DNA from 2 places in the Psychrobacillus sp. FSL K6-4615 genome. Region 2 is predicted to be linked to the other one. Evidence: predicted binding sites of a transcription regulator. Region 2 holds the regulator's gene; the other holds the start of a gene.
The links. The regulator LexA, encoded in region 2, represses DNA repair genes until DNA is damaged. The targets are predictions, from matches to a motif close to CGAACATATGTTCG.

Region 1 (7,147 bases), 150 kb from region 2:
TATGAGCAGCGACCTCTCGTCTATTTTGATCTTTTTTCAACAAGTAACTTTAAAGCTGTTCGATCTTCACCTGAAATGACAATATCGGTGAAGGCAGGAGAACAAGTTAAGTCTGTTCCACTTGGAGCTACAAATCCTCTGGCAATTGCTATCGCTTTGATAGCCTGGTTTAATGCTCCTGCTCCTACTGCTTGCATCTCTGCATACCCTTGTTCTCTTATTACTGCAACTAATGCCCCAGCAACTGAATTTGGGTTTGAACGGGAAGATACTTTTAAAGAATCCACTATCATTTCTCCTTTTGTCGCTATATTATGAACTTGCTTCTGGTCCATAACCTAACGTATGCGCAGGAGTAATCTTTTAGACTTTTTAACCTTTAAATGGGTAATCCTCATTTATATAAATTCTTTCCTGGTGTATCGCTTTTCCAGTAGTATTGTCCACTTCTACGAAGAAACCACTGAGCACAGAACGACCTTCCTTCGGTACCTCGAATCGCGTTGGCATATTTGTTTGAAAGCGGTAAAGTACATCCTCTTTTTTCATACCCAAAACTCCATCATAAGGACCTGTCATTCCCACGTCTGTAATATATGCGGTACCTCCAGGTAAAATACGAGAATCTGCAGTTTGAACATGTGTATGTGTTCCTACAACAACAGAAGCTTTTCCATCTAAATGCCAACCAAATGCAATTTTTTCACTTGTCGCTTCGGCGTGGAAGTCTACAAAGACAATCGGTGATAGCTTTTTGGCTTCTGACACCATCTCTGTTGCCATTTTAAAAGGATCATCATGTGGTGGTAGAAACGTTCTACCGTGCATATTGATCACTGATATGGTATGACCATTTTTAGAAATGGACGTCATTCCTTTACCAGGTGCGTCTTCTGAAAAATTGGCAGGTCGTATTAAGTAGTCTGTGTCATCGATAAAATCCATGATTTCTTTTTGATCCCAAGTATGGTTGCCCATTGTCACCACATCTACTCCCATATGGAGCAATGACTGGAAAATACTTTTTGTAATCCCGCGTCCTGCCGCTGCGTTTTCTCCATTTGCAATGACTACATCTACATCGTATTTTCTTCTCAGTCTTGGTAGATAATCCTCTAACGTGTCTCGTCCCATTGAACCAACGATGTCACCTATAAATAATATTCTCATTACTACATCAATTCCTTTCACGAAAAAAAGGCTTCATTTCGAAGCCTTTTTGTTAATACTACCATAAAGCATTCACATCTATACTAGATGTTATTTTGCATATTCTACTGCTCTAGTTTCTCTAATAACAGTCACTTTTATATGACCAGGATAATCTAACTCTTCTTCAATTCGTTTACGAATATCTCTTGCCAAACGATGAGCAGTTAAGTCATCAATTTGATCTGGACGAACCATAATACGAATTTCTCGACCAGCTTGAATAGCGAATGATTTTTCTACACCTTCATAGGATTCAGAAATTTCCTCTAATTTCTCCAAGCGACGAATGTAGTTTTCTAATGTTTCACTTCTTGCACCAGGTCGCGCTGCAGATAATGCATCGGCAGCTGCCACTAATACAGCAATAACGGAAGTAGCTTCTGTATCCCCATGATGGGAAGCAATACTATTAATAACTACTGGATGTTCTTTGTATTTTGTTGCTAGCTCGACACCGATTTCTACGTGGCTACCTTCCACTTCATGGTCAATTGCTTTCCCAATGTCATGTAGTAACCCTGCACGTCTTGCAAGTGTTACATCTTCACCAAGCTCTGCTGCCAACAACCCTGACAAGTAGGCAACTTCTGTGGAGTGTTTTAATACATTTTGGCCATAACTTGTACGATAACGAAGTCTACCTAGAATTTTCATAAGATCTGGATGTAAATTATGAATCCCCATATCGAAAGTAGTTTGTTCTCCAATTTCACGAATTTGTTCATCTACTTCTCTTCTAGACTTTTCTACCATTTCTTCGATTCGCGCCGGATGAATTCGTCCATCCTGTACCAGTTTTTCAAGTGCTAAACGCGCTGTTTCTCTTCGAATTGGATCAAAACCTGAAAGAATTACTGCTTCTGGTGTATCGTCAATAATTAAATCGATACCAGTTAACGTTTCAAGTGTACGAATGTTTCGACCTTCACGTCCTATAATGCGACCTTTCATCTCATCATTCGGCAGATTAACTACAGAAACAGTTGTTTCAGCAACATGGTCTGCAGCAAAACGTTGTAACGCAAGAGAAAGAATCTCTCGAGACTTTTTATCGGATTCTTCTTTAGCTCTAGTTTCCGATTCCTTTGTCATCACAGCAATATCAGTAGTAAGCTCATTCTCTACTTCCTGAAGAATTATTGACTTCGCTTCTTCACGGGTTAAAGTAGAAATTCTTTCTAGTTCTGTTTGTTGCTCTTTAACTAGTTCATCCACTTTGCGTTCTTTTTGTTCGATATGCTGTTGTCTTTCAGTTAGAGCATCATCTTTACGCTCAAGACTTACTTCTCTCTTGTTTAGAGCATCATCTTTACGATCAAGGTTCTCTTCTCTTTGTACTAACCGATTTTCCTGTTTTTGCAGTTCCATACGGCGTTCACGGATGTCAGATTCTGCTTCATTTCGTAATTGGTGAGCTTCATCTTTGGCTTCTAAAAGTGCTTCTTTCTTCAACGCTTCCGCTTCTCGCTTTGCTTCATCTATGAGATTAGCTGAAGATTGTTTTGCACCAGTCACTTTTGAATCGTTCACGTTTTTTAGATAAATATAACCAACAACGGCACCGACAATCAGACCAAGCAAAGCGGAGATGATAATTTCTGTCATTCGAACACCCCCTAATGCTATACTTTTTAGTTTCAGTCGGCACGTATATACAAAACCATATACGTAATGCCTATAATCATTTAATAATAAAGAAATTATACAATTTTAATTGTATAGATGTAGAAATACTCTGTCAAGGAAGGGAGGTATAATATATATAAAGTAGGACAAAATAGATAGATGTTTGTGCAAAATTCCATTCAAATGAATTTAAACACAAGCTTTTATAAGATCAAAACTTGTTTCTATCCTTTTAGAGGTGCTTAAATAAGCCATTTTCTATTTGATAATGTTACTAATTTTATAGCCCGAGATGAATGACAAGTCATTTGAAACGGAAATTATAACAAGATTATTATTTATCCAGAAGGAACTAGTCTACAACATACAATTTATATGTTTTCAAAAAAAGTCTCTCAAATGAATGAGAGACTTTCTGTCTTGTTATTACTTATCCTCTAATAATAATTCAAATTCTTCGTCTTCGTCCTCTTCAATGTCATGTGCACCAATCGTTAAAGACCCTGCTGCCATTCCAAGAGATTCACGGATTTTACCTGTAATTTCTGCTTTAATAGCAGGATTCTCTTTTAAATATTGTTTTGCATTTTCTCTACCTTGTCCTATACGTTCCTCATTGTACGCATACCAAGAACCACTTTTTTGAATAATGTCATATTCAGAACCAATATCAACTACTTCTCCTTCTTGAGAAATTCCTTCACCATACATAATATCTACTTCCGCAGTTCTAAATGGTGGAGCAACTTTGTTCTTCACTACTTTAATTTTTGTTTTATTACCCATAATATCTGTACCATGCTTGATTGCTTCTGCCCGTCTTACTTCTAAACGCACAGAACTATAGAATTTAAGCGCACGACCACCTGTTGTAGTTTCCGGATTTCCGAACATTACTCCAATTTTTTCACGAACTTGGTTGATGAAAATAGCGATTGTGTTCGATTTACTAATAACACCAGAAAGTTTACGTAATGCTTGAGACATTAATCGAGCTTGAAGACCCATATGAGAATCTCCCATTTCTCCTTCAATTTCAGCTTTAGGTACTAAAGCTGCTACAGAGTCAATTACTAGTATTTCAATTGCACCACTACGTACAAGTGCTTCTGCAATTTCAAGTGCTTGTTCCCCTGTATCTGGTTGAGATAAAAGTAATTCATCAATATTTACACCTAGTTTTTGTGCGTAAACTGGATCTAATGCATGCTCCGCATCGATAAATGCAGCTTGCCCACCAGTTTTTTGTATTTCTGCAATGGCATGTAGAGCTACAGTTGTTTTACCTGAACTCTCTGGACCATATATTTCAATAATACGTCCTCTTGGGTATCCACCTATTCCTAGTGCAGCATCCAATGCTAAAGAACCACTAGAAGAAGTAGAAATTTCAAGATTTGTCTTTTCTCCTAATCTCATAACAGAACCTTTACCAAATTGTTTCTCTATTTGTTTTAACGCCATATCTAATGCTGCTTTACGATCATTATTAGCCAATTAATTTCCTCCTCAAAAGAAATGATGATGTTTTTTATTTCTATCCTTACTATACTCGGTCTTTGAGAAATTTACAAGAAAAAAGCGAACGTTCATTCGTTTATTTTTTACGTCTATTTAATTTTGAGTGTGAAAAACGGCTCAAAATTGGATTTTGGGCCGTTTTATTGATCTAAATTAAATTTTCGATAATGTTTGCTCACGCAGTAGTCGTATTAGATAATAGATTGTAAATTTCACTGTTCTAATTCTGTTCGTGTTTCGTAAACCTGAAAGATTGAGCTTATAGGTCACTGGCTTCAAATCCCCTAATGCAATTCCAATCCAAATCGTGCCAGCAGGTTGCCCTCCATGACCATCAGGACCAGCAGCTCCAGTAATACCTACACCTATATCGGTTTGAAATTTTTCTTTTACTTTAAGTGCCATTTGCTCTGCACATTCACTTGAAACAACGCTAAATTTCTCAATAATAGCAGCATCTACACCTAGTTGGTTTATCTTCACGTCTTCTGTATAAGTGATCATCCCACCAACCAATGCTTCCCCCATTCCCGGCACTGCAGCAAGTTCTGATTGGAAAAGTCCTGCTGTCATGCTTTCAGCTGCTGAAATAGTCAAGTCATTTTCGATAAGTATTTCTCTAAGTTTCGAAGGTAAAGAGTCATTATTATATCCATAAACAAATTTACCAACTCTGTTTAAAATTTCAGCTTGTAATGCTTCAATCTTTTTCCAAGCCTCATCCTCCGAATTACTCTTTGCTGTTAATCGGAGTGTAACCTCTCCATCAGAAGCAAGGGGTGCAAGCGTAGGATTCGTTTGGTTATCTAGGAGATCTTGGACTTCTGTTTCTAGCTCGGCTTCCCCTATTCCATAGAACCGAATAACATGGGACATAATAACATTTTCATCTAAAAGAAGCTTCGGTAATAGTGGCTTCGCTTCAAATTGGAACATAGGCTCCATCTCTTTTGGTGGACCAGGAAGTAGCATATATGAATGACTATCGGTAGTTAGTAACATACCAGGTGCCATACCATGTTTGTTTTCTAATACGGTGCTTCCTTCTAAAACAAGTGCTTGTTTTTTGTTGTTATCTGTCATTTTGCGACCCATACGTTTAAAGAAATCCTCAATATAGATGATTGCATGATTATCTAGCACTAAGCTCAATCCTAAATGCTTGGCAATAGTTTCTTTTGTTAAATCATCTTTTGTTGGACCTAACCCACCTGTGAATATGATTAAATCCGCACGTTTTTCTGCTATTTTAATCGATTCTACCAACCTATCCGCATTATCTCCTACAACCGTATGATAATATACGTCCAACCCAATCTCTGCTAGCTGAGTAGATATAAAGCGGGCATTTGTATTAGAAATCTGACCTAGTAATAATTCAGAACCTACTGCAATAATTTCTGCTTTCATAAAGAACCTCCTTCCTACTTAGAATCTAGTAACACCTTGCGATTCAAATAAAAGTAATCCCACCCAGACCATACAGTGAAGAATAAACAAACGTAAAGCATGATCATATCAAAAGGAATATGGAACATTTCAAAGAATATATTACCCAATAATAGGGAAGAAATCGCAACGATTTGAGTCCACATTTTTATTTTGCCTAGTTGATTGGCTGCGACTACCTCGCCTTCATTCGCTAATATTAATCGAAGGCCAGTTACTGCAAATTCACGGCTAATAATTAATATAACTACCCATGACGGTGCCATTCCAAACTCAACTAAAATGATTAGAGCTGCAGAAACTAATAATTTATCTGCGAGAGGATCAAGAAATTTCCCCATATTAGTAACCAAGTTATACTTTCTCGCATAGTATCCATCTATAAAATCAGTAATCGAAGCAATTATAAAGATAATTGCACCTACTAGATGTCCAACTGGAATTGTTGCTCCCAGTAGTGTAATATCTCCCCAATTGAAGTCTATAAGCATAAAAAACATAAAAATTGGGATTAAAAATATACGGAACAAAGAGATTTGATTTGGTATATTCATTTTCATAAAAAATAACTCCTTTCAATATCAAATAAAATAGCCATCATAAAGATGACTATTTGTTGAACTGTATTACTGCATTTTGAGTAATTTCTGCACTTTTAAACTCTACAACTTCATCATTTATTGTAACAATATTTCCAGGAGCGTGTCCAAGACGTATACGTATTTTCGATAATGCACTTGCATCAAATTCGTACGTTTCTCCAGCCTTTACAGATTGATCTGCAATAATTTTGTCGTTTTCATCCCTAATATTCAACCATGTAGTATTTACTGCGACCAATTTTACTAAATAGGTTTCCGCACCGGTTAAATTATAATTTGAAGTTACCCCTTGTAAATCGACGAAACTTAGCTGTTGTGTAGGTTTTGGTTCTTCTTCTACCTCTTCAACTGTTTCTTCTTCTTCTTTAGGCTCTTCCTTATCAGTAGGTTGTATATTTTCATTGTCCTCAAATGTTGGCTTGTTCTCTTGTGTTAGCTCATCACTTGTTACAGTATCTTCCGGCTCATCGGCCCTGTTTTGGAATAAAAACCACGACATTATGATAATTGCGATAACAAAGACTACTACCATAATCATTGGGAAAATCTCCATGATTTTACTAGATGATCGGCCTCCTAATGCTCTTCTAGAAGGAGTTGTAGGAATACTCTTCGTTACATCCTCGTTGGATGGCGAAGGGATTTCTGATTTATACGTTTCTAATAATTGGTCTCCATTTAATCCAACTGCCTCTGCATATTGTTTAATAAATGCACGAACATAAAATGCACCTGGC
Region 2 (7,147 bases):
TAAGCACTACTTCCATCTACTAAAGGTGAAACCATTGCTGGTAGAGTTGGTACAGCGGGTGTCGGAAGCGTTCCAGGTGGTGCAGCTGTATCTGCAATTACATTAGTATTTGCAGGGGTAGTAAACTCTTGAAGTACAAGAACCATATAATTCACCTCCTTATAATAGATTAGCCGTTTGGACGGCATAATATAATATATGTAATAGAAATTAGGAGGACTAGTCATTTTGATTGTCTCGTAAGAAAAAAGAATAAAATACTATTAATTTTGAAATCTAACATTACATGGCAAAACTATATAGTGTGTAACATTAATAAAAAAAGCACACTTCGTTAAAAAATAAGTGAGCTTTCTGTGTTTATATTTAACTTTCTTTTTTCTAAAATTCTTAATGCATCTTTCAACAGATTAATGTCAATCAAAATTTCTTTCTTCAAATAGTGGTTATTGCATCTATAATAATCATTAATAAGCTTTTTGAGTTCTTCTATAATTAGTTTCATAAATTATTGCCCCTTTATATAGTTATATAGGTCTACAGAAAATAATATTAATAATTTAACATATGCTTGATTATAAATATTAATACCCAAATTTACTCATTTCTAATCTTTTTACAATTTTTTAGGGAAATATGATGATTATTGACTATATGTTATTAATCATTCGAGCATTAACTAGTGAGAGGGATTGTTCTCTACTTATTAATAGGAGGGAGGTTATAAATTGTTTATTAGACCAAGCGAAGGAGAAATTACATCTCGTTTTGGAGAAATTCGAAAAAATAGTAATGTTAAAGTCCATAAAGGAGTTGACATTGGGAATGATGGTAGTCCGATTATAAGAGCATCTGCCAGTGGTAAAGTGACTAGAGCGAAAGTTATTGGAGGATATGGAAATACCATAACGATTGCACATACTTTAAACGGTAAAAAGTACGAAACCTTATATGCGCATCTAAAAACTATTTCTGTGAAAGTGGGACAAAGTATTAAACAAGGTCAACAAATAGGTATTAAAGGGAGTACAGGAAATAGCACAGGTATCCACTTACATTTTGAAATTCACATACCATCTTACGAGACAGGTCAGCCAAATGCGGTAAATCCTTTAAAGTATATAAGTGAAATAAATGTCACTGAAGTTCAGAAACTCTTAAATTCAGCAGGTTATAAATTGATAAATGACGGGATAGAGGGACCCTTAACTATTTCGGCTATTAAAGACTTTCAAAAGAAAAAGGGCTTAACAGTTGATGGGGTAGTCGGAACAAAGACTTTAGCTGCCCTCAAGAAGAAGAAGTAGTATTACTAGTTTACCAAAGCTACTAATTACTTATGTATAAAAATAAAACCCCTCAACCATTAAGGTAAAGGGGTTTTTCGATGATTTCAACGAAAATGTCCACTTTTCGTTGAAATATGATATCGGCTCTCTGTTATCTTACGTTTATTTGTCTATATTGTCAAGTTCGACAAAACTATTGAATATTACGGTAAACTCCAACTACTTTTCCAAGTATACTAACTGAATTTACAATGATAGGTTCCATGGAAGAATTTTCGGGTTGCAGACGGAAATAGGACTTTTCCTTGAAGAATCTTTTAACTGTTGCTTCATCTTCATCAGTCATTGCGACAACAATATCGCCATTATTGGCAGATTGCTGTTGTTTTACAACCACATAGTCACCATTTAATATTCCAGCCTCTATCATACTATTACCCATAATCTCTAACATAAATAAATTATCATCTGCAGTTCCAAATGTTTCTGGAAGTGGGAAGAATTCTTCTATATTTTCAATTGCTGTAATAGGGATACCAGCAGTAACTTTACCGATCAACGGTACATGAACCACATTGTGTTTTTCAGCAACGCTGCCCAAGCCATCCAGAATCTCAATAGCGCGTGGTTTTGTTGGATCTCTCCTAATTAAACCTTTACTTTCCAGTCGTGCTAAATGTCCATGAACAGTTGAACTAGATGCTAAGCCCACAGCTTCTCCAATTTCTCTAACGGATGGTGGATAACCTTTTTTACGAACTTCTTCTTTTATAAAAGCAAGTATATCTTCTTGTCTTTTAGATGCTTTTTTCATATGTTCACCTCTTTTTGAATAATTATCTCTATCCTTTTCTATCTTATTAATAGTATAACAGGGGAAGAACAGTAATGCAAACATAGGTTCTAATTATTGTTGACAAAAACAAACGTTCGCATTAATATTAAAATATACATTACGAACACACATTCTATTAGGGGGATTTTAAATGACCTGGATGAAAGAAAATTACTTTTTAACAATATTTGTAGCGTGCAGTATTGCATTTACAATGTTTATAATAATCTCGAATTCTTTTTCGACAGACGAGAGCCAACATATTAATATAGAACAAGGAGATTCTTTATGGGCTTTAGCACAAGAATATGGAACGAATGAAGATAAGCTAAAATGGATCGATAAAGTAATTGCGATGAATAATTTGCAAGACGGTCATATTAAAGCGGGGGAAGTTATTATTATTCCAGTCATTGAAAAAAGTTACCATTTCAATCATGATACGGAGATAGCGGGCGATACAAAGTGAAATCAGTTATATATTGTCGAGTGAGTACAGAAAAAGAGTCTCAAGAGACTTCATTAAAAAGGCAAGAGGAAGAATTGATAGAATTTGCAAAACTAAATAATTATGAAGTTGAAAAAGTATTTTCAGATCAGCATAGTGGATATGATATTGAACGCGAAGGCTTATTAGATTTACTTGACTATATTAAACAAAATGAAATTAAAGCGGTATTTGTACAAGATGAGACACGTATTGGCAGAGGAAACGGTAGAATGGCCGTTCTACATTTACTTCAAAAAATCAATACTTCGATTTATACGTTACAGGATAAAGGTGTCATTAATCTAAACGAAATGGATACTATGCTCTTGGAAATATTGGCGCTAGTGGAGGAGTATCAGCGGAAATTACACAACGCAAAAATTAAAAGAGGTATGAAAAAAGCAGTGTCTCAAGGATATAGACCGGAAAAAAACTTGAAAACAAGAGGTAATCCCGAAGGAAGAGAGAGAATAGACGTGCCATTAGAAGAAGTAGTTAGACTTCGTAATGCTGGTCTTACCTATGAAGAGATTTCGATGACCCTAAAAGGTTTGGGGTTTAATATTAGTAAAGCAACTGTCCATCGACGTTATATGGAGTACATAGAAACACACGGAGTGAAATGACTTGCACTCTGTGTGTTTTTTCCTTACCTTTATATAAGGATAAAGTGAAAGGGTGAAAAGAATTGTTAAGTAAAGAAAAATTAGCGAGAATTAGTGAGTTATCGAGAAAATCTAAAACTACAGGACTTTCCATGGAAGAAGCAAAAGAACAAAGCTCTTTACGTAAAGAATATTTGGAAACTTTTCGCTCTACTATGAGAGATACCATTGAAAGTGTAAAAGTAATTGACCCTGATGGAAATGATGTAACACCTTCAAAAGTTCAAGAAGCAAAGAAAGGAAAGTTTCTGAATTAAATTATCATTTCAAAACCATTGATAATACAGACATTCTTGTCTAAACTAGATATATAGCAAAAAATTTGTTTGAGAGGATGTCATTCATGTCATTACAATCCGATTTATTAGCAATTAATACTATTAGAACATTATCAATTGATGCAATTGATAAAGCAAATTCTGGTCACCCTGGTTTACCAATGGGGGCTGCTCCAATGGCATACACATTATGGACAAAGCATTTACGTCATAACCCAAGTAACCCAACGTGGTTCAACCGTGACCGCTTTGTGTTATCTGCTGGACATGGTTCTATGCTTTTATATAGCTTGCTTCATCTTGGTGGGTACGATTTACCAATGGAAGAAATTAAGAACTTCAGACAATGGGATTCTAAAACTCCCGGACATCCAGAGTTTGGTCACACTGCAGGAGTAGAAGCAACAACAGGACCACTTGGTCAAGGTATTGGTATGGCAGTCGGAATGGCAATGGCAGAAGCACATTTAGCTGCTACGTACAATAAAGACAACCATTCAATTATTGATCATTATACGTACGCATTATGTGGTGATGGTGATTTAATGGAAGGTGTGGCTGCAGAAGCAATTTCTTTAGCTGGACATCTTAAGTTGGATAAATTAATTGTATTATATGATAGTAATGATATTTCTTTAGACGGTGATTTACATAAATCATTCTCTGAAAATGTTGAAAAACGTTTTGACTCGTATGGTTGGAACTATATTCATGTAAAAGACGGAAATGACATTGAAGAAATTTCAAATGCCATTGAAAAAGCGAAGTCTCAAAATGACAAGCCAACGATTATTGAAGTTAAAACTGTTATTGGATTCGGTTCTCCTAATCGTTCTGGTAAATCCGATGCGCACGGTATGCCATTAGGAAAAGACGAAACTCTTTTAGCTAAAGCTGAATATAAATGGTTATTTGAAGAAGATTTCTATGTGCCAGAAGAAGTTTATGACACATTTAAACAAGCTTCAAACGTATTGGGTGTTGAAGAAGAATCTTCGTGGAATGAAAAAGTTAAGCAATATGAGTCGGAATTCCCTGAGTTAGCTGCAACATTAAAAACAGCAATTTCTGGTAAGTTACCGGAAAACTTTGCAGATGCACTTAAAACATACGAAGCAGGTACTTCTCATGCAACCCGTTCTGCTTCAGGTGAAGCGATTAATGCAATTGCCCAAAACTTACCTTCATTCTTTGGTGGTAGTGCTGATCTAGCCGGTTCAAACAAAACTACTATGAAGAATGTAGGAGATTTCTCAGCTGACGATTATGCAGGGAAAAACATTTGGTTTGGTGTGCGTGAATTTGCAATGGGAACTGCTTTAAATGGTATGGCTTTACACGGAGGACTAAATGTCTTTGGTGGTACATTCTTCGTATTTAGTGACTATGTTAGACCTGCAATTCGTTTATCTGCCTTGATGGGTCTTCCAGTAACATACGTATTTACGCATGATAGTATCGCAGTTGGGGAAGATGGACCAACTCATGAACCAGTTGAACATTTAGCTTCTTTACGAGCAATGCCAGGTTTATCGGTAATCCGCCCTGCAGATGCAAATGAAACAGCGGAAGCGTGGAAATTAGCAGTTTCATCTAAAAATAACCCAACAGTTTTAGTCCTTTCTAGACAAAACTTGCCAACACTAGATCATTCAGTAGAACTAGTAAGAGAAGGAGTTTCAAAAGGGGCTTATGTAGTAGCACCTAATGAAAAAGCAGAAGCAATAATACTTGCAACTGGTTCTGAGGTAAGTCTTGCAGTGGAAGCACAACAAGCACTTTCTAAAGAAGGTATTGAAGTATCAGTAGTTTCTATGCCATCATGGGATCTTTTTGAGAAACAAGATGCTGCTTATAAAAACTCTGTATTACCTTCTCATTTAACAAAACGTCTTGCAATTGAAATGGGTGCATCATTAGGATGGCATCGTTATGTTGGATTTGATGGAGACGTAATTGCTATTGATAAATTCGGTGCAAGTGCTCCAGGTGAAATCGTTATGAAAGAATATGGTTTCTCCGTGGAAAACGTAGTTTCGAAAATGAAAGCATTACTTCAAAAGTAAAAAGTTGTACGAGCAATTCGAATACTTTGTCATATAAGTATTCGAATTGCTTTTTTATTTCGAATTATATAGAATGCCAAAAGAATCTATAGTATAATTTCTAATGGTGTCTTGTACACGTAGATAAGTATGTAAAGGAGGAGAATATATGCAAACATGGATTTGGATCGTTATTATAATCGTTGCGTTAATTGCTGGTGCAGCATTAGGTTTCTTTGCAGCGCGTCAATATATGATGAAATACTTAAAAGAAAACCCACCTATTAATGAACAAATGCTTCGTATGATGATGACACAAATGGGTCGTAAGCCTTCAGAAAAACAAGTTAAACAAATGATGAATCAAATGAATAAAATGCAAAAATAATAAAAAGCACTCAGCTGAGTGCTTTTTATTTGTTTAGCAAATCGTTTTCTTGTAGGAAATCAGCCACCACTTGCTCATATTCCTTACTATTTTCATTGAAAGATTTAGCATGTTCGCCAATATCAAACATTTTCAAGGTTTTTGAGCCTTGTTTTTTTTCATATAACTCCTCGGTCATTTTAGGTAATATAAAATCATCCTGTAAACTATGAATAAATAAAACAGGTTTTTCTATTTTGTCAATAACATCAATTGGAGAGACGAGATTTAGCGTATATCCATCCCGCAACTTCAGAAACAAGTTAGCAAATCGAATGGCAAGACTTGATCTGAGAGGCGTGGACTGGGTCATTATATGATAAACTTGTTGCTCAAAATCCGAAAATGCACAATCGGAAATATAAAAATCAGCGTCATCTATAATAGAACCAGCATAGAGTAATGTTGTAGCAGCCCCCATAGATTCTCCGTGAATACCTAAAACAGCATCTTGACCAGCTCTTTCTCTTACAGCTTCTACTACAGATTGTAAATCTATTTTTTCATAAAACCCAAAACTTGTTGTTTTGCCACCAGAATCTCCATGTCTGCGGTGGTCATAAACAACACTATTGAAACCGAGTCGCTCGAACATACGTACAAAACGAAGTGAGTTAATCTTGTTTTCTGTAACCCCGTGGCAAATAACGACGTAATTATTTGTTTCTAGTGGTTCAACAAATATTGCTTTTAGGGAATACCCATTCTTAGATTCAATCCATTGCTCCGTTTTGTTTACAGCATTAAACCAAGCTTCATCTAATCGTTTTGATGTAATTTCACGATTCAAAATAAAATCATTTTCTTTCTTTTTCATATACATAAGTCTATTAGTTACAAAGAAACCAAAGAACGTAGCCATAGCTGTTAAAACACTAGTAAAAATACTCGTCCAAATAATTACACGTTTCTTCATCCGATCAACCCCTACTTACTTTTGAATAGTTTATACATTCCCGTATCTATCGGTCTGGACACATAAGGTTCAACTACTTCTACTGCTTTAAGTAATGAATTGAGATCTATATTCGTCCTTATACCCATTTGATGTAGCATATTCACAACATCCTCAGTTGCTACATTTCCTGTAGCCCCAGGTGCAAAAGGGCATCCTCCTA

Region 1: the regulator LexA is predicted to act here: its motif matches at 4,421-4,434, upstream of recA (recombinase RecA).

What each region holds. Positions count from the first base shown of each region.
Region 1 covers NZ_JBBOYQ010000001.1:1,333,181-1,340,327, reverse strand. The annotation lists gene MKX53_RS06320 (stage V sporulation protein S) at 21-287, opposite strand; gene MKX53_RS06315 (TIGR00282 family metallophosphoesterase) at 373-1,170, opposite strand; gene rny (ribonuclease Y) at 1,261-2,817, opposite strand; gene recA (recombinase RecA) at 3,265-4,335, opposite strand; gene MKX53_RS06300 (competence/damage-inducible protein A) at 4,513-5,769, opposite strand; gene pgsA (CDP-diacylglycerol--glycerol-3-phosphate 3-phosphatidyltransferase) at 5,784-6,362, opposite strand; gene MKX53_RS06290 (helix-turn-helix domain-containing protein) at 6,418-7,147, opposite strand, start outside.
Region 2 covers NZ_JBBOYQ010000001.1:1,485,449-1,492,595, forward strand. The annotation lists gene MKX53_RS07100 (hypothetical protein) at 1-146, opposite strand, end outside; gene MKX53_RS07105 (hypothetical protein) at 335-505, opposite strand; gene MKX53_RS07110 (peptidoglycan DD-metalloendopeptidase family protein) at 729-1,307, shown strand; gene lexA (transcriptional repressor LexA) at 1,483-2,103, opposite strand; gene yneA (cell division suppressor protein YneA) at 2,276-2,593, shown strand; gene MKX53_RS07125 (YneB family resolvase-like protein) at 2,590-3,240, shown strand; gene MKX53_RS07130 (DUF896 domain-containing protein) at 3,303-3,536, shown strand; gene tkt (transketolase) at 3,623-5,623, shown strand; gene MKX53_RS07140 (YneF family protein) at 5,772-5,990, shown strand; gene MKX53_RS07145 (alpha/beta hydrolase) at 6,016-6,945, opposite strand; gene MKX53_RS07150 (hydroxymethylglutaryl-CoA lyase) at 6,957-7,147, opposite strand, start outside.